Regions from separate parts of the Streptomyces sp. CNB091 genome, predicted to be linked through region 3. Evidence: riboswitches for the same ligand, from Rfam matches in the RefSeq annotation. Region 3 holds a riboswitch; each other region holds the start of a gene.
The links. Region 3 has a riboswitch for cyclic di-AMP ahead of D581_RS0109840 (M23 family metallopeptidase). Riboswitches for the same ligand answer to the same signal wherever they lie in the genome.

Region 1 (5,098 bases), on a different contig from region 3:
AGGAGCAGGGAAGCCACCAGGGAGGCGCTCTGGTCGCCGAGGTGACCGTAGTTCAGACCGAGCAGGGCGACGGCCAGCATGGAGACCGGCACCCAGCGTACCCAGCGGCGAACGGGTGCCCGGTAGCGCAGCACCTCGCCCCACCAGCCGAGCCAGGTCACGACGGCGGCGGCGAACACGATCGACGCCCCGATCGGGATCAGCGCGTTGCGTACCAAGGACTCCGTGGTGGGGAACGTGCTGTCGGAGGAGCTGGTGTCGACGCCGATCAGCAATCCGAGGCCCTGAATGATGCCCGCGTACACGACGACGACCACCAGGAACCACGGCCACGTCAGCCCTCGCCCCGGCCGACCGCCCCGTATCCCGTCCGTCACGCCTGTTCCGTCCCGCACCACGTCACCCTCTTCTCCGATGGCGAGAGCACCCCCGCCGCTCCGCCTGTCCCAGCGACCCGGTCGGCTGTGGACTGACGCAAAGATCCCATGCGGAACAGGGCAAAAGCCATGGTGGATCCCCCCGAGGGCGGTGCCCCGGGCCCCACCCCGGAGGAGCTCCGCCGTAATTGGTCAGAGTCGTGCCGGGAATGCCGTAGAGTTGTGTTTACCGACGCGGGGTGGAGCAGCTCGGTAGCTCGCTGGGCTCATAACCCAGAGGTCGCAGGTTCAAATCCTGTCCCCGCTACTGAAGGCCCGGGCCCGGCACGCACAGCGTGCCGGGCCCGAGTCGTTTTTCTGGCGCCGTGATGGTGCGGCTTGACCTTGACGCAGCGTAAAGATCTAGCGTTTCCGGCATGGAGTGGTCCATTCAGGAAATCGCCCGACAGGCCGGCACCACGAGCCGCACGCTCCGGCATTACGGAGACGTCGGTCTCCTCACGCCGAGCCGGATCGGGAGCAACGGCTACCGCTACTACGACCAGGACGCCCTCGTCCGGCTGCAGCGCATCCTGCTGCTGCGGGAGCTCGGTCTCTCGCTGCCCGCCATCAAGGACGTGCTCGCGGGGCAGCGGGACACGGCGGTGGCGCTGCGGGCGCATCTGCGGCTGCTCGAACAGGAGCAGACGCGCATCGGGCGGCAGATCGCCTCGGTGCGGACCACTCTCCACAAGACACAGGAGGGGATGGAACTCATGGCCGATGAAGTGTTCGACGGATTCGATCACGAGGCCCACGAGCAGGAAGTCACCGAGCGCTGGGGCCGGGACGCGTACGAGGAGGGCGACCGCTGGTGGCGGTCGCTCGGGGACGAGCGGAAGAAGGCGTTCCAGGACGAGCACGAGGCCATCGCGCGCGCCTGGGGCCGGGCCAGGGAGTCGGGGCTCGCCGCCGACGGGGCGGAGGCGCAGGACCTCGCGCGGCGGCACTGCGCCTGGCTGTCCTCGGCCAAGGCGCCCAGCCGTTCGTACGTGATCGGGCTCGGCGAGATGTATGTCGCCGACCCCCGCTTCGGAAAGAACTACGATCGCTACGGGGACGGCACCGCCGCCTTCGTACGGGACGCACTGACGGTATACGCGGAACACCGGCTCTCCGACTGACTACGGAAGGCCGGACCTCCGCCCGCCTTCCCCCTATTCGGCCGATGCGGAGTAGCCGCTCGGCGCGGCTCCGGGAAGCCTGGGCGGGGCGCGGTACCGTCCGCAGCCGTGGGTGGACCGGGCAGGAGTGCACAGGTGGGGATGGCCGACGAACGGCGCAGTGCCACGGCGGGGAGTTTCGACGCCGTGGGCCGGGTGGTGTTCGGGTCCCGCGAGGGGCAGCTGACGTCCGACGGGCGGCGCACCGGGCGGTTGGTCCGGCTGCTGCCTGCCCTGCTGATCCTCGGCGGGCTGGTGCTCGACTCGCTGACTCCGCCCAACTTCACCGCTGTTCCGCTGTTCGTCGCGGCCCCGCTGATCGCCGCGCCGTTCTTCTCGAAGTCCCGGACCGTCCGTACGGGGATCGCCGCGGTCCTCTCCGTCATCGCGATGCGGCTCTCCGACGGGACGACCACCCAGGTGGTCCCGATCATCGAGCTGATCACCGTGCTCACGGCCTCGGTGCTGGCCCTCGTCATCAACGGCGTCGTGCGGCGCGGCAACGAGCAGCTGGCCTCGGCCCGGGTCATCGCGGAGACCGCCATGCGGGCCGTGCTGCCGACCCCGGCCGAGCGGATCGGCGGACTCCAGGTGGCCGCGCGGTACGAGGCGGCCCAGGCGGACGAGTTCGTGGGCGGCGACCTGTTCGCCGTCGCGGACACCCCGTACGGAGTGCGCCTGGTCGTCGGCGACGTACGCGGCAAGGGGCTGGACGCCGTCGAGGCGGTGGCGGTGATCATCGGGGCGTTCCGGGAGGCGGCCGAGCAGGAGCGTTCGCTGGAGGGCGTCGCGCAGCGGCTGGAGCGGGCGCTGGCCCGGGAGGGGACGCGGCGGTACGGGCTGGACGCGATGGAGGGGTTCATCACCGCCGTGCTGGCCGAGATCCCGCCCGGTTCGGCCTCGTTGCGCATCGTCAACCGCGGTCACCCCGAGCCGATCCTGCTGCACGCCGACGGCGCCCTGGAGGTGCTGGCGCCCTCGGTGCCCGCCATGCCGCTGGGGATGGACCTGGGGGTGTGGCCGGACCGGTCCGACGAGTGGGCGATGCCCGCCGGGGCGACGCTCCTCGCCTTCACGGACGGCCTGTCCGAGGCGCGGGACCCGAACGGGGTCTTCTACGATCCGGCGGCCCGGCTGCGCGGCCGGATCTTCCCCGGCCCGGAGGAGCTGTTGTCGGCGCTGACGGACGACGTACGGCTGCACACCGGCGGGCGGACCACGGACGACATGGCGCTCATCGCGGTCGGCCGGCCGGCGGAGGGGCAGCCCGTGCCCCGGACGACGGTGAAGATCGTGGGCCGGGTCGACGACGCCGGACGATGACGCCGGACGATGACGCCGGGATCATGACGCCGGGCGACGACGCCGAGCGATGACACGGTGCGTAATCGAGGGGCACCGCTCCGCATAACATTTGACACACCGTCAGAAAAAGTGGTGTGGCTGAGCGGTGGTCAAGTCGCCCGATTGCGCCCGGTTGTCACCCGTACATCCCCGCCATGTTCGTTAATGATCAACAGGAACAGCTTGGAATAGGGCCCGTCCGTCTATTAACGTTCGATAACGCAGCGCGGTCGTCACAGCCGTCGTCAGAGACGGCGCCGCGCGCGAGCGCCGAATTCCGCAAGGGAACCGGGGAACCACCTACATGGGGTGAATCGGACGCCTGCGTCTCGTGAGAGACGGAGGGGCCCGTAGGAGACCTTCCTGCTCCGAACCCGTCAGCTAACCCGGTAGGCGAGAAGGAAGGAAAGGAGTGCGCCCACGTGGCGTCCAACAAGCCTGCCCCTGAGGCCCCGTCACCCTTCAGTGCCGACACCTTCGGTGGCGAGGAGCGCACCTGGGAGGAATGGAACCCCACCGCGGAGTCCATCCGTCCCGTGCGCGGCAAGCACCGCGTGGCCAAGCAGCGTGGTCTGGCCCGTAGCTCCACCGTCCTCGGGGTCGGTGTCATAGCGGCTGTCGGTGCCGGCGGCATGGCCACCGCGCAGGACAAGGCGCCGGTCTCCATCTCTCTTCCCGATTCCATCGTGGACAACCTCCCCGACGCCAAGTCCCTTCCCGGCGTCGGGTCTTTGATGTCCGACGAGGCGGAGCCCGTCCCGGTCGCCGCCTCCGCGCCGCTCACCACCGCCGGCCTCACCACCGCCGAGGCCGAGCAGGGCACCGACGCGGGCGAGGCGCTGCGCGCCCGGATCCTCCAGCAGGCCGAGCAGCAGCAGGCCAGTGCCGACGCCGAGGCCAAGGCCGCCGCCGAGAAGGCAGCGGCCGAGAGCGCCGCCGCCGAGGCCAAGAAGCAGCAGGACGAGGCCGAGGCCGAGGCCGCCGCGAAGAAGAAGGCGGCGAAGGAAGCGGCGGAGAAGAAGAAGGAGGCCGAGCGGCTCGCCAAGCTCGCCGCCAGCTTCTCCCTCCCCACCTCCTCGTACACGATCAGCTCGACCTACGGTCAGTCCGGCGCGCTCTGGTCCTCGGGCCAGCACACCGGCCTCGACTTCGCCGGGTCGGCCGGTGCGCCGCTCAAGGCCGTGCACAGCGGCACGATCACGTCGGCCGGCTGGTCGGGCTCGTACGGCTACCGCACGGTCCTCGAACTCGAGGACGGCACGGAGATCTGGTACGCCCACCAGTCCTCGATCGAGGTCTCCGTCGGCCAGAAGGTCACCACCGGCCAGACCATCGGCCGCATGGGCGACAGCGGCAACGTCACCGGTGTCCACCTCCACCTGGAGGTCCGCACCGCGGGCGGTTCCGCGATGGACCCGATGGCCTGGCTCAACAGCAAGGGCCTGAACGTCTGACCTCCCGGCCCCGCGGCTGACGTCCTTCGTCACCGCCCCGCAACCCCGGCAGCCCTGACGCACACCCCCCGACGTCAGGGCTGCCGGTCTGTCCGGGACCGTACGGTCCGGGGAGGGTACGGTCCGGCGGGCGACGGAATACCGTCCCCGCCCCGGCCCGTTGAACCTCCACATGACTTCTCCGCGCACTCTCGGCACCTCCGACCTCCAGGTCTTCCCCCTCGCCCTCGGCGGCAACGTCTTCGGGTGGACGGCGGACGAGGACCAGTCCTTCGCCGTCCTGGACGCGTACGTCGCGGCCGGCGGCAACTTCATCGACACCGCCGACGCGTACTCGGCCTGGGTCGAGGGCAACGAGGGCGGGGAGTCGGAGACCGTCATCGGCAAGTGGCTCGCCTCCCGCTCCAACCGGTCCGACATCGTCGTCGCCACCAAGGCCGGCGCCCACCCCGACCACCGCGGCCTGGCCGCCGGCACCCTCAAGGGCGCGGCCGAGGCGTCGCTGCGCCGCCTCGGGACCGACCACATCGACCTCTACTACACGCACTTCGACGACGAGACCGTCCCGGTCGAGGAGATCATCGCCGCCCTCGACCAACTGGTGAAGGACGGCAAGGTGCGGCACATCGCCGCTTCCAACATCAGCCCCGAGCGCCTGCGGGCCTCCCTCGACTTCTCCGAGCGCGAGGGCCTCGCCCGGTACGTCGCGCTCCAGCCGCAC
Region 2 (5,098 bases), on a different contig from region 3:
ACTCGGTCTGCGGAGGGGGCGTTTCCATGCCTGCCTTGGTTCTGCTCGGAAGTCGGAAGCTCGTAGAGGTGGGCGTACGGATGAACGTACGGGGTCGGTGTCAGTCGCGGTCGTCGTCACGGTCGGCGCTGTCCACGCCGTCCCAGAGGTTCGAGTGCCACGGCCGGTCGCTCGCGCCCGACTCGCCGCGGCGGTCCCGGGCCGCGTCGGGGTCGGCCACGGTGTAGCCGGTCTCCCCGGGGAGGACGTAGTGGAGGTGCTGGCGGGCCAGCCGCATGATGTACGCGTCGTCCTGGAGCCGCGCCTTCTCGTCCCGCAGCTCCTCGGTGCGCCGCTCCGCCTGCTGCGAGAGCCGCTCCTGCTCGGCGATCTCGTCGCGCTGGGAGACGTACTGCCGCATCGGGTAGGCGAGCGCCACCACCAGGGAGCAGACCACCAGCGCCAGGAACGCGGCCCGTCCGGTGAGCCGGGAGCGGCGGGCCTGCCGGCGGTTCTGGGATCGGTACACGCGGGCCGCGGTCTGCTCGCCGAGCAGTCGCAGCCTGGTCGCGGTGGAGAACCGGTCGCGGTCCTTGCCGGCCATGTCTCCCGCCTCCCAGAGCTTGTCGTCAAACTGCCGTCGTCGCCCGAAGGGCGGCCGGGCGGCGACTGGTGCGTGCGATCGCAAGGCGCCGGGATGGTCTCGTAGCGGAGCTACTTGGCCATTTCGGCAACGCCGCGAGCGTGCGTGCCAGACGCCACCCGGCAGGCGGCAGTTTGACGACAAGCTCTGACGCACGTCCGTCCCCGCACACGGTACGGGACCGGGTGCGGGGACGGACGGAGGCTACCGTCTTGACGCTACGGGTCAGCCCTTGAAGCGCGGGAAGGCGGAACGGCCCGCGTACACCGCGGCGTCGTCGAGGATCTCCTCGATGCGCAGCAGCTGGTTGTACTTGGCGACGCGGTCCGAGCGGGCCGGGGCGCCGGTCTTGATCTGGCCGCAGTTCACGGCGACGGCGAGGTCGGCGATGGTGACGTCCTCGGTCTCGCCGGAGCGGTGCGACATCATGCACTTGAAGCCGTTGCGCTGGGCCAGCTCGACGGCGTCCAGGGTCTCGGTCAGCGAACCGATCTGGTTGACCTTCACGAGCAGGGCGTTGGCGGAGCCCTCCTCGATGCCGCGGGCCAGCCGCTCGGGGTTGGTGACGAAGAGGTCGTCGCCGACGATCTGCACCTTGGCGCCGATGCGGTCGGTGATGACCTTCCAGCCGGCCCAGTCGTCCTCGTACAGCGGGTCCTCGATGGAGACCAGCGGGTACGCGGAGACGAGCTCCTCGTAGTACTCGGTCATCTCGGCGGCCGAGCGGGACTTGCCCTCGAACTCGTAGACGCCGTCCTTGTAGAACTCGGACGCGGCGACGTCGAGCGCGAGCGCGATGTCGCGGCCCGGGACGTAACCGGCCTCCTTGATGGCCTCGACGATGAGGTCCAGGGCGGCGCGGTTGGACTCCAGGTTCGGGGCGAAGCCGCCCTCGTCGCCGAGTCCGGTGGACAGGCCCTTGGTCTTGAGGACCTTCTTCAGCGTGTGGTAGACCTCCGCGCCCCAGCGCAGGGCCTCGGAGAAGGACTCCGCGCCGATCGGGGCGATCATGAACTCCTGGACGTCCACGTTGGAGTCGGCGTGCGAGCCGCCGTTCAGGATGTTCATCATCGGAACGGGCAGCAGGTGCGCGTTCGGGCCGCCGAGGTAGCGGAAGAGCGGCAGGTCGGACGCCTCGGAGGCGGCGTGCGCGACGGCCAGCGAGACGCCGAGGATGGCGTTCGCGCCGAGCGACGCCTTGTTCTCGGTGGCGTCGAGGTCGAACATCGCCTGGTCGATGAGGCGCTGCTCGGTGGCGTCGTACCCGACGAGCTCCGGGCCGATCTGCTCGATGACGGCGAGGACGGCCTTCTCGACGCCCTTGCCCATGTAGCGGTTGGGGTCACCGTCGCGAAGCTCGATGGCCTCGAACGCACCGGTGGAGGCTCCGGACGGAACAGCAGCACGGCCCGTGCTGCCGTCGTCGAGGCCAACCTCGACCTCGACCGTGGGGTTGCCCCGGGAGTCGAGGATTTCCCTGGCTACGACGACGTCGATGGACGGCACGAGGCATCTCCTTCTGGGATCTGACACTGGTTGTGCAGGGTCACTGTGGCCTTGCGGCACGAGCCTATCGGGCCCGGCCGTGTCGACCGGCCGACCGCCCGCCTCCTGGGACGAAAAAGGGTCCAAGGAGCTGCATCACGGGACAAAACTCTGGAAATCTACTGAGCGGTAACAATAAGAGGTGAACGCATGCGGGCCATCAGCGCCCGCCGCTCACGAAGAACCCGGCCCGGCGCGCTGGGGGGACGAGCGCGCCGGGCCGGGGAGCCGTGCGAGGAGAAGTGCCGCCGGACGCTTCTCCTCCGGGAGGAGAGACGGCGATTACTTCAGGTGGAGCTGCTGACCCGGGAAGATCAGGTCGGCGTCCTTGACGATGTCGTCGTTGAGCTTGAAGAGCTTGCTCCAGCCGCCCTTGACGCCCTCCGCCTCGGCGATGGTGCTCAGGGTGTCGCCGGCCTCGACCTTGTACTCGCCGTCACCCTTCTGGACCTTCTCGCCGGTCGGGGTGGTGACGGTCTTCTTGCTCTCGGCCTTGGGGGCCTCGCGCTGCTCGGAGCGCGTGGTGGGCTGCTCGGCCTGGCGCTCGGGCTGCGCCTGCTCGGGCTTGCTCTCGCCGGAGCCGGAGCCGGAGCCGGTGTTGACGCCCGGGTCCACACCGTCGTTGGTGAGGCCGCCGGCGCCGGCGCAGGCCCAGGCGCCCGGGCCCTGGAGGTCGAGGAGCTTCTCGGCGGTGGCGATCTGCTGGTCCTTGGAGGCCAGGTCGGCACGGGAGGCGTACTGCGTACCGCCGGCGGCGGCCCAGCTGGACTGCGAGAACTGCAGTCCGCCGTAGTAGCCGTTGCCGGTGTTGATGGACCAGTTGCCGCCGGACTCGCACTGGGCGACGGCGTCCCAGGTCTCGACGGAGGCGGCGGAAGCGTTGGTCGCGCCCATCAGCGGGATGGCGACGGCGGCACCGGTGACACCCGCGAGGGTGGCGATACGGGTGGCCTTGGACGGGCGGCGGTGCTTGCCCTTGCTGTTCAGCAGCATGGAACGAATCTCCTCACCGACGCCTACGAGGTGAGCTGTCGGGTTCGGGCTGATGAGTTGCCCGGTCGCGCGGTGCTGCTCGCGACTTCACCCCTAGCCGTTCCCGTACGTCCTCGTCGGTTCGACGAGGCGTCCGGACCCGGCGGCTTACCTGGGTCCCCCGCTCCTGCCTACGGCGCTTACGCGTCTGTTCCCTTCGACCGACGGCAGGATTCGGCGTGACGGTCGACGGGGCCCGCGGTGCGAGCGGTCCGACCGTAAACACAGGCAACCCCGACATTCAAAGATGGACATAGGGGGCAATCGACCCGAACTCGCCGTGGCCAGCAGGGCGTTTCCGCAGGTGGGGAGCGATTCGCCCGGACCAGCCGGACGAGACGCACCAGTTGAAGCAAAGAGACCCATGTCTCACTTACGCAAAAGTGGACATAGGTCTCTTAACTGCCTCGATTTTCGGGGTGTTTTCCCGATTCGATCAGTTGGCGGCGGGCGCCCCGGCGGGTGTCTCGGCGCCCTCCGGGGCGGCCGGGGCCGCGCTCTTGGCCGCGCCCCGGCCCGCGTCCTCGCCCGCACCCCTGTCCAGGCCCAGGTCCAGGTTCTGGCCGGGCAGGATCAGGTCCGGGTCGGAGCCCAGGAGGTCCTTGTTCGTCTCGTACAGGCCGGTCCAGCCGCCGGGGATCTCCCGGGCGTCGGCGATCGCCCAGAGGTTGTCCCCGGGCCGCACCGTGTACCCGTCGGCGGTCGCCGCGCCACCGTCCCGCGCGTCACCCTCACCACGCGAGGCGTGCCGGCCGGACTCGCGGGGACCGTCCTTCTGACCCGCGTCGGCCTCCTCGGGCGCGGGGGCGCCCCGGTGCTTGCCCCCCTTGCCGTCCTCGTCCGCCGAGGCGTCGGGGGCGGTGGAGGGGTCCGAGGCGTCGGGGGCGTCGGAGGCGGGCGGGGCGGAGGGCGTCACCGAGGAGTCGGGAGCCTCGCTCCCCTTCTCCGCGCCGCCACTACCGCCCTTGTCCGCCTCATCACGCTTCTCACCCGTGCCGGTTTCACGGGACTCACCGGGTTCACCGGTCGCATCCGCTTCGCCGGTCGGGGTGGAGGTCGGGTCGGCCGAGGGGTCCGCCGACGGATCGGCGGACGGGTCGGCCGACGGCTCGGCGGACGGATCCGCGGACGGCGAGGTGCCCGGGTCGACGCCGGGCAGACCGCCGTCCACCGCGAGGCCGGAGATGACCGCACAGCTGGGCCACGCCTTCGGGCCCTGGTCGTCCAGGACCTTCTCGGCGATGGAGATCTGCTGCGAGCGGCTGGCGAGGTCGGCGCGGGGCGCGAACGCCGTGCCGCCGTAAGCCGACCAAGTCTCCTGCGAGAACTGGAGCCCGCCGTAGTAGCCGTTGCCGAGATCGGCGCTCCACATGCCGCCGCTCTCGCACTCGGCGACCCGGTCCCAGGTGGTGGCCTCGGCCGCGTGCGCGCCGCCGGCGCCGAGCAGCGGGATGGCGATGGCCGATCCCGTCACGCCTGCGGCGACGATGATGGCGGGTGCCTGACGAGGGCGGCGGTGTCTGCCGTTCGCGGAGCCCATGGGTATGCCTTCCGTGCGACTGACAAGCGAGTGGCCTGAGCGCCGCACAGCGGACTCCGTGCCGGACTCCGTGTCTGCTTCGGCGCACAGGTGACGCGTGAGCAAGGTGCGACCGACGCGTCGAACCGTGAACCTAGCGGGACTCGAACGTGTGTCACAAGTCGATGCAGCGCAGATCACGTGAAAGTCACGGAGTTGACACTGTGTCACTTTTTCCGGATCGACTACCCGGTTCGAACGCGACCGGAAGGGTGCGCAGTCCACGCATGATGAGCCCGCCGCGCCAGCGCAAATCGCCCGGTTCTCCCGCAAGTCGCAGGTCAGGAAGGCGCCTCAACAGGGTGGTCAGCGCGGTCTGT
Region 3 (5,098 bases):
GCAGCACAAACAATGCCCCGCAATTACTTCTCTTTGTCTACGACTCTTCTGTTAATTGCGCACGCCCGCGATGTTTACGTCATGTTGCGAAGTCCTCACGCGGGGAACGGGCGCGGTGCGCCGCCCGGGCGGTTGCGGGCGGCGCAGCCGGTGGGTCCCCGCGGCGCGTTCCGCGTACTGGGCGGTCAGCGCCCTCGCCCGCTCCGCGTCGCCGCGCGCCACGGCGTCCAGGATCGCGCCGCGCTCGACCCAGGAGTCGACCGGGCGGGCCGGCTGCTCGACCGCGTACATCCAGGCGATCTTGTGCCGGAGCTGGGTGAGCAGGGCGATGAGTCCGGGGCTGCCGGAGGCGTGGGCGAGGGTCTCGTGGAACCAGCCGGCCAGGGAGCGCAGATCCTCGCCCTCGCCACGGCGAGCCCGCTCCTGGCCCAGTCCGACCAGGCCCCGGAGCACCTTCAGGTGGGCTTCCGTGCGGCGCTGCGCGGCGCGGGCCGCACCCAGTGGCTCCAGGAGCATCCGCACCTCCAGGAGGTCGGCCGCCTCCTGCGCCGTGGGCTCGGCGACACAGGCGCCCGCATGTCTGCGGGTGACGACGAAGCCCTCGGACTCCAGTGTGCGCAGGGCCTCGCGGACCGGGACGCGGGAGACCCCGTAGCGGCGGGCCAGCAGCTCCTCGGTGAGGCGGCTGCCCCGCTCGTAGACACCGGAGACGATGTCGTCACGGATTGCCGTGCATACCGAATGCGCGGGAATGCGCATGCCCGAACCTCCGCCTCGTTCCCCGCGAAACGCGGCCGCCCGACGTCTGTTCCGTGACTCTATTGCAATCTGCCACAATTTCCGATGGCAGGCCGGAATCCATGGATATCCACGGGCCGGAATCGCCGAAGGCCCCGGGGGCGCCGGGGCCTTCGGACGGGGTCGCGCGGGGCGGGTCAGACGTTCAGCCCGTGGGAGCGCAGGTAGCCGACGGGGTCCATGTCGGAGCCGTAGTCGGGGCTGGTCCGGGCCTCGAAGTGCAGGTGCGGGCCGGTGGAGTTGCCGGTGGAGCCGGAGAGGCCGATCTGCTGGCCGGAGGAGACGCTCTGGCCGACGGAGACGCCGATCGAGGAGAGGTGGCCGTACTGGGTGTACGTGCCGTCCGTCATCCGGAGCACGACGTTGTTGCCGTACGCGCCGCCCCAGCCGGCCTCGACGACCGTGCCGGCGCCGACGGCGACGACGGAACTGCCGGAGGCGGCCTGGAAGTCCACGCCGGAGTGGCTGCCGGAGGACCAGAGCGAGCCGCCGGCGTTGTAGCCGGTGGTGACGTGGGAGCCGGCGACCGGGAGGTGGAAGGCGTTCAGGCGGGCGCGCTCGGCGGCGCGGGCGGCGCGGGCCTTCTCCTCGCGGACCTCCTTGGCGCGGGCCTCGGCCTTGCGCTCGGCCTCCGCCTTCGCCTTGGCCTTGGCCGCCTTCTCGCGGGCCTCCGCGGCGGCCTTGGCCTTCGCCTTCGCGATCGCGTCGGCCTGCTGCTTCTGGGCGTGGGCCTGGGCGTCTATCTGCTCGGCGAGAGTGGCGTCGAGGGCGACGGCCTGGGTGAGGCCGGTGTCGGCGACCTGGGCGGCCTCGGTGTCCGCGGCGAGGGCCGGGGAGGCCGGCGAGCCGAGGACGCCGACGGTGGCCAGAGCCGCGATGCCGGCGGCCTGGGCGCTCCGGCGCGTGAGGCGGCTCGGGGCACGGTGCTTCCCGGTGGCACGGGTGAACGCCATGGAGGGGCTGATCCTTTCCTTCCTTCTCGCCTACCGGGTTAGCTGACGGGTTCGGAGCAGGAAGGTCTCCTACGGAGCCCCACGCCGGTCTCGCGGCACGGGCCTCCGATTCACCCCAGGGACTGCGTGGGTCCCCGGCTCCCCAGGCTCGCGCCTGACGGGGACTCGGCGATGACTGTCCGGCGCCGCGGCTGCGGCATACGGGTGGCGGACAGCCGAGCCGACGCTAGGCCGGGCGGCTTCCCATCGCCAAACGGACCAGGGGATTTGTCGTACATCCCACAGGGCAGACAGGCAGCCTCTCCCTCAAAGGGGACGGACTGGATTAATCAGCCAAAAAGGGAAGGACCCCGACGAATACGCGTTCGTCGGGGTCCTGTTCGCGGCGGTGTGCCACACATGCGTCAGCCGGTGACGACGGACACCTCTCCGAGGCCGAGGGCCTTCACGGGCTCCTCGATCCGGGCGGCGTCCCCCACGAGGACCGTGACCAGCCGGTCGACCGGGAAGGCGCTGACCACGGCGGCGGTCGCCTCCACGGTGCCCGTCTCGGCGAGCCGGGCGTAGAGGTGGGCCTGGTAGTCGTCGGGGAGGTGCTGCTCGACCTGGTCGGCCAGCGTGCTCGCGACGGAGGCGGCGGTCTCGAACTTCAGCGGGGCGACGCCCACCAGGTTCTGCACGGCCGTCTCGCGCTCGGCGTCGGTCAACCCCTCGGCGGCCAGCGTCCGCAGGACCTTCCAGAGGTCGTCCAGTGCCGGCCCGGTGGACTCCGTGTCCACCGACCCGCTGATCGCGAGCATGGCCGCGCCGCCCGAGTCGGGGCCGCTGGAGCGCAGCACCTGGGCGAAGGCCCGCACCCCGTAGGTGTAGCCCTTCTCCTCGCGCAGCACCCGGTCCAGCCGGGAGGTGAGGGTGCCGCCCAGGCAGTACGTGCCGAGCACCTGGGCGGGCCACACGCGCTCGTGCCGGTCGGCGCCGATGCGGCCGATCAGCAGCTGGGTCTGGACCGCGCCGGGCCGGTCCACGATCACGACGCGGCCGGTGTCGTTCGCGGTGATGGGTGGCACCGGGCGGGCCTGGCCGGCGTTGCCCGACCAGTCGCCGAGGGTCTCCGCCAGCAGCGCGTCCAGGTCGATGCCGGTCAGGTCGCCGACGATCACGGCCGTCGCGGTGGACGGGCGGACATGGGCGTCGAAGAAGGCGCGCACGGCCCTCTCGTCGATCCGCCGGACCGTCTCCTCGGTGCCCAGGCGCGGGCGGGACATCCGGGCGGTGGCCGGGAACAGCTCCTTGGAGAGCTGCTTGGCGGCGCGCCGGGACGGGTTGGCGTGCTCGTGCGGGATCTCGTCGAGGCGGTTGCCGACGAGGCGCTCGATCTCGCTCCCGTCGAAGGCCGGGGCCCGCAGCGCCTCGGCGACCAGCCCGAGGGCCTTGGCCAGGCGGGAGACCGGGACCTCCAGGGAGACCCGGACGCCGGGGTGGTCGGCGTGCGCGTCGAGCGTGGCGCCGCAGCGCTCCAGCTCGGCGGCGAACTCCTCGGCGCTGTGCTTGTCGGTGCCCTCCGAGAGCGCCCGCGACATGATCGTGGCCACGCCGTCCAGGCCCTCGGGCTCGGCCTCCAGCGGCGCGTCCAGGAAGATCTCCACCGCGACGACCTGCTGGCCGGGGCGGTGGCAGCGCAGCACGGTCAGCCCGTTGGGCAGGGCGCCGCGCTCGGGCGCCGGGAAGGCCCAGGGGCGGGCCGTGCCGGGCGTGGGCTGCGGGTGGTACTCCATGGCTACTCCAGTCACGGCGGCGTCGCTCACTTGTCCGCCCCCTCGTGCGCGTCGCTGCCCTCGGTGGCTGCCGCGCCCTCGTCGGACCCGTCGGACTCGTCCGCCGGCTCGATGGGCTCGTACACCAGCACCGCCCGGTTGTCGGGGCGCAGGGCCGCCTCGGCCGCCGCGCGCACCTCCTCCGCGGTGACGTCCAGGACACGGCCCACGGCGCTCAGGGCGAGCTGCGGATCACCGAACAGCACCGCGTAGCGGCACAGTTCGTCGGCGCGGCCGGCGACCGTGCCGAGCCGGTCGAGCCACTCGCGCTCCAACTGCGCCTGGGCCCGCTCCATTTCCTCGGGAGTGGGCCCCTCGGCGGCGAACCGGGCCAGCTCCTCGTCGACCGCGGCCTCGATCGTCTCGACCTCGACGCCGCCGGACGTCTTCACGTCCAGCCAGCCGAGCGAGGGCGCTCCGGCGAGCCGCAGCAGTCCGAAACCGGCCGCCACCGCCGTACGGTCGCGGCGGACCAGACGGTTGTGCAGCCGGGAGGACTCGCCGCCGCCCAGCACGGTGAGCGCCAGGTCGGCGGCGTCACAGGCGCGGGTGCCGTCGTGGGGGAGGCGGTAGGCGGCCATCAGTGCGCGCGCCGGGACCTCCTCGTGGACCACTTCGCGCAGCTGCTCGCCGATGGTCCCGGGCAGCGTCCCGTCGCGCGGCGGCTGCTTGCCGTCGTGGGAGGGGATGGAGCCGAAGTACTTCTCGATCCAGGCGAGCGTCTGCTCGGGGTCGATGTCGCCGACGACCGAGATCACCGCGTTGTTGGGCGCGTAGTACGTACGGAAGAACGCGCGGGCGTCCTCCAGCGTGGCCGCGTCCAGGTCGGCCATGGAGCCGATCGGGGTGTGGTGGTACGGGTGGCCCTCGGGGTAGGAGAGGGCGGTCAGCTTCTCGAACGCGGTGCCGTAGGGCACGTTGTCATAACGCTGGCGGCGTTCGTTCTTGACGACGTCGCGCTGGTTCTCCATGGACTCCTCGTCGAGCGCGGCGAGAAGGGAGCCCATCCGGTCGGCCTCCAGCCAGAGCGCCAGCTCCACCTGGTGGGTGGGCATGGTCTCGAAGTAATTGGTCCGCTCGAAGCTGGTCGTCCCGTTGAGCGAGCCGCCGGCCCCCTGGACGAGCTCGAAGTGACCGTTCCCCTTGACCTGACCCGAGCCCTGGAACATCAGGTGCTCGAAAAGGTGAGCCAGACCGGTGCGTCCCTTGACCTCGTGGCGCGAGCCGACGTCGTACCAGAGGCAGACCGCGGCGACCGGGGTCAGATGGTCCTCGGAGAGCACCACACGCAGGCCGTTGGCCAGGCGGTGCTCGGTCGCTGTCAAGCCGCCGGAGCCGGCCTGTGCGGTGGCCGTGTGACCCATGGGCATGTACGTCCCTTCGATCGCGATACTGGACTTCCTGCCAGACCTGCCACTCTAAGCAAGCGCACCGGCACCTGGCGAAGTTCCCGTTCCTCGGATGTTTCCGTCGATGGTGTCGCGGACGCTGTCCGGGCGGGCCCCTCGGCCCGCTTCGGACGGGTCGAGGTCG
Region 4 (5,098 bases), on a different contig from region 3:
TCGGCGGGCACGTCGTGGCCGAGGACCTGGGCGGCGCGCAGCGCCACGCGGGTGTGGCCCTCGGGCGACAGGTGCAGCCGGTCGTTGTCCCACGCGCGCCGGTCCTGCACGGAACGCAGCGACCACAGGTCCAGCACGGGGCAGTGGTAGCGGTCGGCGATGGCCCGCAGATGGACGTTGTACGTGGCGATCTTGCCGCGCATGTGGCGCAGCACCGGAACGCCCCGGGTGTCGAAGCCGGTGGTGACCATGACCGTGCCGACGGCGTTGCTCAGGTCGGCGACCGCCCGCTCGAAGCGCTCGGCGAGGTCGTCGGGGTCGGTGCCGGGCCGGATGATGTCGTTGCCGCCCGCGCAGAAGCTGACCAGGTCGGGGGCCAGTTCCTTGGCGCGCGGGATCTGCTCCTCGACGATCTGGTCGAGGAGACGTCCTCGTACGGCGAGATTGGCGTAGCGGAAGTCCCCGTGCGGGGAGTCCAGGGGGCCGGTCGCCCCCTCGGGGGCCGGGAGCCGGTCGGCGAGGAGCACCGCGAAGCGGTCCGCCCAGCCGAGATACGTCCCGTCGGGGCCGGGATCGCCGACGCCCTCGGTGAAACTGTCGCCAATCGCCGCGTACGACCCGATGGTGTGCTGCTGGTTGTTTCTCGAATCGTCTGCCACAAGCACTTATCCTGCATCGTGCGATGTGACCTACGCGACCGTAATACGGGGTTGACGGGTGGTGAGATAGACCACCCGGTCAGTTTTTGGTAAGCCGGAATAAGTGGAGGGGCGGTGCGCCGCCGCGCACCGCCCCTCGATCACTTCTCGCCGCGTCCGGTCGGACGGAGCCGTCGGACGAAGACGTCAGACAGAGACGCCGTGCTGACGCAGGTACGCGATCGGGTCGATGTCCGAGCCGTAGCTCGGGCCGGTGCGGACCTCGAAGTGCAGGTGCGGGCCGGTGGAGTTGCCGGTGGAGCCGGAGAGGCCGATCTGCTGGCCGCCGGTGACGGTCTGGCCGACGGAGACGTTGAGCGAGGACTGGTGGGCGTACTGGGAGTACATGCCGTCCTCGTGCTGGATGACGACCTCGTTGCCGTAGGAGCCGCTGTTGCCGGCCGAGACCACGGTGCCCGGGCCGATGGCGAGTACGGGGGTGCCGGAGGCGGCCTGGAAGTCCGAGCCGGTGTGGTAGCCGCTGGACCAGCTGGCGCCGGAAGCCCGGTACTGGGTGGTGACGTTGGCGCTGGCCAGCGGGGCGGACCAGCCGGAGCCGGTGGCCTCGGAGGAGCCGGTCCGCGAGGAGCTGCCGGAGCCCTCGGAGTCGTCGGCGGAGACGGTGTCCGCCTTCGGGGCCTCCTTCGGCGCGGCCTTCTTCGGGGCGGCCTCGGGAGCCGCGGACTTCTCGGCCGGGGCGGAGCCCTGGGCGCCGAGGGTCAGCTTCATGCCCGGGTGGATCAGGCCGGGGTTCTCGCCGACGGTGGAGCGGTTGTCCTGGTACAGCTTCTCCCACCCGCCCTTGAGCTGGTGCTCGGCCGCGATCTTCGCCAGGTAGTCGCCGGAGACGACGGCGTACGTCTTCGGGGTGGCCTTCGACGCGGCGGGGGCGGCGGCCGGGGCGCTGTGCGCGGCGGCGACCGAGGCGGCGGCGGACTTCGCGGCCGGAGCGGCCTGGTCCGCCGCGTTCGCGACGGTGGCCCCGATGAGCGGGAGGACGAGTGCGGCGCCTCCGGTCCCTGCGACGAGGACGCCGCGGGAGATCGGGCCGGACTTCGGACGACGGTGCTTACCCTTTGCGGGCATGGGAAGTTCCTCTCCGGCGCCTGCGAGGTGAGCTGTCGGGTTCGGGCTGGAGATGCCCGGTCGCGTTGCGGCGACTTCACCCCGAGCCGGTCCGGATCGCTCCGGATCGGCGGCTTACCTGGTTCCCCCGCTCCTGCCACGCGTGAGTGGGTGGGTGCGAATTCCGGGCGGCGGCAGGATTAGGCGGTCCGTCCGGATTGCGGCGACCGTAAACGAGTCAGGACGAGCTGAACAAGCCATCGGTTGCTCGCCGGAATCATCGGTTCACTATCGCCCCGGAATTCCCGTCACACTCCGTGGATTACGGATCTTGGATTTCCGTGCGGGCAACGGGAATGCCTTGGGGCGCGCCCACCACGGACCGTCACGGATATGATCCCGCTCACCTCCGAAATCCCATCTCCCCCATTAGCGGGGCATGTTCTGCGAAATGCACCAATACGGACATTGGGTCAACCTCCCCCCTGACGCCGGGTCAGCCTGGACGTCTCGGCACCCCGCACCGGAGCTCTCGACCGTGATGATTTTCCGTCGAATCGATGTCGTATCGTCACGGGAGCGCCCTCGCCGGCGAGCCGCGCCGACGCCAGAGATCCCAGGAGCCACCGTGACGCAGCAGGTGCCGCAGGTCCCGCCGACAGAGACCGCGCTGACCGGAGTCCGCAACTTCCGCGACGTGGGCGGGCTCCCCACCGCGGACGGCCGGCGCACCGCCTTCGGGCGGCTCTACCGGAGCGGCCACCTGGCGCACGCCACGGCCGAGGACGCGGCCTTCCTCGGCGGGCTCGGGCTGCACACGATCTTCGACTTCCGCCACTCCGCCGACCACCGGCTCGACGGCTACGACATCGAGCTGGCCGGTGTCCGCAATGTCAGCATTCCGCTCTCGGACCCGGCCGACGGCGCCGAGTTCTGGCGGCTGGTGGGCGACGGAAACATCGAGCAGCTGCGCTCGGCCCTCGCGAACGGCCAGGGCGTCGACCGCATGATCCGGATGTACCGCGCGACGATTCTGGACCGCACCGCCGAGCACAGCCGGGTGCTGCACTCCCTGGCCGAGGACAGCGTCCCCGCCCTGATGCACTGCGCGGCGGGCAAGGACAGGGCCGGTCTCTCGATCGCGGTCACCCTGCTGGCGGTCGGCGTCGAGCCGGAGGCGGTCGAGGAGGACTACCTCAAGTCCAACGACCTCCACCGCCGCTACGCCGTGAAGCGCTCCGACGCGTCCGGCACCGGCATGTCGCCCGAGGTGCTGGAGCTGCTGGACCCGCTGTTCGGGGCGCGGCCCGCCTACCTCGCGGCGGCCTTCACGGCCATCGAGGAGAACTGGGGAACGACGGACCGCTACCTGTCGGAGGGGCTGAAGGTCTCCCCCGAGACCCGGGAGCGGCTGCGCGAGCGCCTGCTCGACCAGGGCTGACCCGGACGGGAGGCGATCCGTCCGGGGGTGGTCGGTCGTCCGCCCGGCGTCACTTGCTCCCGGCCACCACGAAGAGCAGGTAGAGGAAGCCCGCGATGACGTGGCCCGCCACCAGGTAGGCGAAGAGGCGGATGATGACACCGCGCGGCATCCGCTTCTCCTGCGGGTCCTCGTTCGGGCGGCGGCCGGGGCCCAGCGGGTCGTAGTGCTCGGAATCGGACATGACGGTCCTCTCTGTCGGCCTCGCGGCCGGTGGAGCGAAGGAGGGAGCCGGCCGGGACGGCCGGTTCAGCGCGCGTGGAGGGCGTTGCCGAGGCACAGCTCGGCGGCGGGGCTCTGGAGCAGGGAGTGGACGAAGAGCAGCTCCGCGCCGCAGCGGTCGACGGCCGCGATCCGGTGCGGGGTGAGCGAGTCGAAGTGGGCGCTGTCGCCGGGTTCGAGGTCGTGGACGGTGTCGCCGAGCCCGATCCGCAGCCGCCCCTCCAGGACGTACAGCCACTCCTCGCCGGGATGGACCCGGACCAGGTCGCCCTGGGCCCCGTGCGGAACGCGCACCCGCAGCGCCTGCATCGCGCGACCGGATCCGCCTGCCTGCCGGTACATCCAGCCGTCGGCCTCCGCCCCCTCGAAGCCGCCGCCGCGGACGATCGCGTCCCGTTCGGGAGGCTGCTCGCCGAGCAGCTCGGAGACCGTCGTACCGTAGATACGGGCCAGGCCCAGCAGCATCGGCAGCGAGGGCTGCCTGCGGCCGGTCTCCAGGCGGGAGAGATGGGCCGGGGAGAGCCCGGCCCGGCCGGCGGCGGTCTCCAGGGTGAGGCCGCGGTCGCGGCGCAGGTCGCGCAGTCGGGGTGCGACGCCGGGGAGCTCGTCCGGCGCCCCTTCGTCCGGAGGGTTCATGGCTCCATTGGGCCAGGATCTTTCCTCTGAGGCAAATAACTTGCCTCAGAGGCAATTCTCATCGTCCCATCGCGGAAGCCGGTCAGCGATGGGCCACGGCCTGCTTGACCAGCGTCCGGCCGAAGTCCCACATCAGTCCGCCCCCGCTGTGCGCGTCGTCCATCACGGACGTGAAGGCCGCCACGAAACGGTCCACCTCGGCGTCCCCGATGACCAGCGGCGGGATCAGCTTGATCACTTCGAGGTGGTCGCCGGAGACCTGGGTGAGGATCCGGTGCCTCTGGAGCAGCGGCACCACGACCATCTGCGCGAAGAGGCCCTTGCGGGCCGCCTGGAGCATGGTCCAGCGGCTGCGGAGCCTGAGCGAGGACGGCCTGCCGAACTCGATGCCGATCATCAGCCCGCGCCCGCGGACCTCGTGCAGCAGCTCGTAGCGGTCCACCAGGGCGGCCAGCCGCTCGCGCAGCAGGTCGCCGGTGCGCCGGGCGTTGGCGACGGTCTCCTCGTCCTCCATCACCGTCAGGACGGCGAGCCCGGCCGCCATCGCCTGGGCGTTGGAGCCGAAGCTCGCGGAGTGGACGAGGACCCGGTCCATCGAGGAGTAGACCTTGCGGAAGATCCAGTCCTTGCCGAGGGTCGCGCCGACGGGCACATAACCGCCGGAGAGCGCCTTGGCGACGCACACCAGATCGGGCTCCACCCCCTCCTCGTGCTGGTAGGCGTAGAAGTCCCCGGTCCGGCCGAGGCCCGTCTGTACCTCGTCGACGATCAGGAGCGCCTTGTGCCGGTGCAGCAGTTCCTGCGCCCCGCGCAGATAGCCCGGCGGCGCGGCGTGCACGCCCTTCCCCTGGATCGGCTCCACGACCAGGGCCGCGACGTCACCCCGCCTCAGCTCCCGCCGCAGCGCTTCCAGGTCGCCCAGCGGGACGGCCGTGTCCGGCAGCAGGGGGGCGAAGCCGTCGCGGAAGCCGCTCTCCCCGTTGACCGAGAGGGAGCC

Region 1: linked by a shared signal. The riboswitch ahead of D581_RS0110025 (M23 family metallopeptidase) and the one ahead of D581_RS0109840 (M23 family metallopeptidase) in region 3 are both predicted to bind cyclic di-AMP.
Region 2: linked by a shared signal. The riboswitch ahead of D581_RS0132710 (LysM peptidoglycan-binding domain-containing protein) and the one ahead of D581_RS0109840 (M23 family metallopeptidase) in region 3 are both predicted to bind cyclic di-AMP.
Region 4: linked by a shared signal. The riboswitch ahead of D581_RS0101320 (M23 family metallopeptidase) and the one ahead of D581_RS0109840 (M23 family metallopeptidase) in region 3 are both predicted to bind cyclic di-AMP.

Annotation. Positions count from the first base shown of each region.
Region 1 is NZ_KB898994.1:19,127-24,224, reverse strand. Features, by position in the region: gene D581_RS0110045 (CPBP family glutamic-type intramembrane protease) at 1-377, opposite strand, end outside; tRNA gene D581_RS0110040 (tRNA-Met) at 611-684, shown strand; gene D581_RS0110035 (MerR family transcriptional regulator) at 794-1,540, shown strand; gene D581_RS0110030 (PP2C family protein-serine/threonine phosphatase) at 1,682-2,902, shown strand; cyclic di-AMP (ydaO/yuaA leader) riboswitch at 3,182-3,334, shown strand; gene D581_RS0110025 (M23 family metallopeptidase) at 3,346-4,377, shown strand; gene D581_RS0110020 (aldo/keto reductase) at 4,550-5,098, shown strand, end outside.
Region 2 is NZ_KB899013.1:82,295-87,392, forward strand. Features, by position in the region: gene D581_RS0132695 (DUF501 domain-containing protein) at 1-28, opposite strand, end outside; gene D581_RS0132700 (FtsB family cell division protein) at 101-583, opposite strand; gene eno (phosphopyruvate hydratase) at 848-2,128, opposite strand; gene D581_RS0132710 (LysM peptidoglycan-binding domain-containing protein) at 2,450-3,160, opposite strand; cyclic di-AMP (ydaO/yuaA leader) riboswitch at 3,166-3,348, opposite strand; gene D581_RS0132715 (transglycosylase family protein) at 3,636-4,739, opposite strand; gene D581_RS0132720 (cytochrome P450) at 4,927-5,098, opposite strand, start outside.
Region 3 is NZ_KB898993.1:382,068-387,165, forward strand. Features, by position in the region: gene D581_RS0109835 (GntR family transcriptional regulator) at 52-759, opposite strand; gene D581_RS0109840 (M23 family metallopeptidase) at 936-1,751, opposite strand; cyclic di-AMP (ydaO/yuaA leader) riboswitch at 1,765-1,932, opposite strand; gene D581_RS0109845 (M16 family metallopeptidase) at 2,156-3,526, opposite strand; gene D581_RS0109850 (M16 family metallopeptidase) at 3,553-4,935, opposite strand.
Region 4 is NZ_KB898990.1:309,670-314,767, reverse strand. Features, by position in the region: gene D581_RS0101325 (SGNH/GDSL hydrolase family protein) at 1-659, opposite strand, end outside; gene D581_RS0101320 (M23 family metallopeptidase) at 846-1,784, opposite strand; cyclic di-AMP (ydaO/yuaA leader) riboswitch at 1,787-1,947, opposite strand; gene D581_RS0101315 (tyrosine-protein phosphatase) at 2,392-3,204, shown strand; gene D581_RS1000000141520 (DUF6126 family protein) at 3,254-3,427, opposite strand; gene D581_RS0101305 (helix-turn-helix domain-containing protein) at 3,493-4,101, opposite strand; gene D581_RS0101300 (aspartate aminotransferase family protein) at 4,184-5,098, opposite strand, start outside.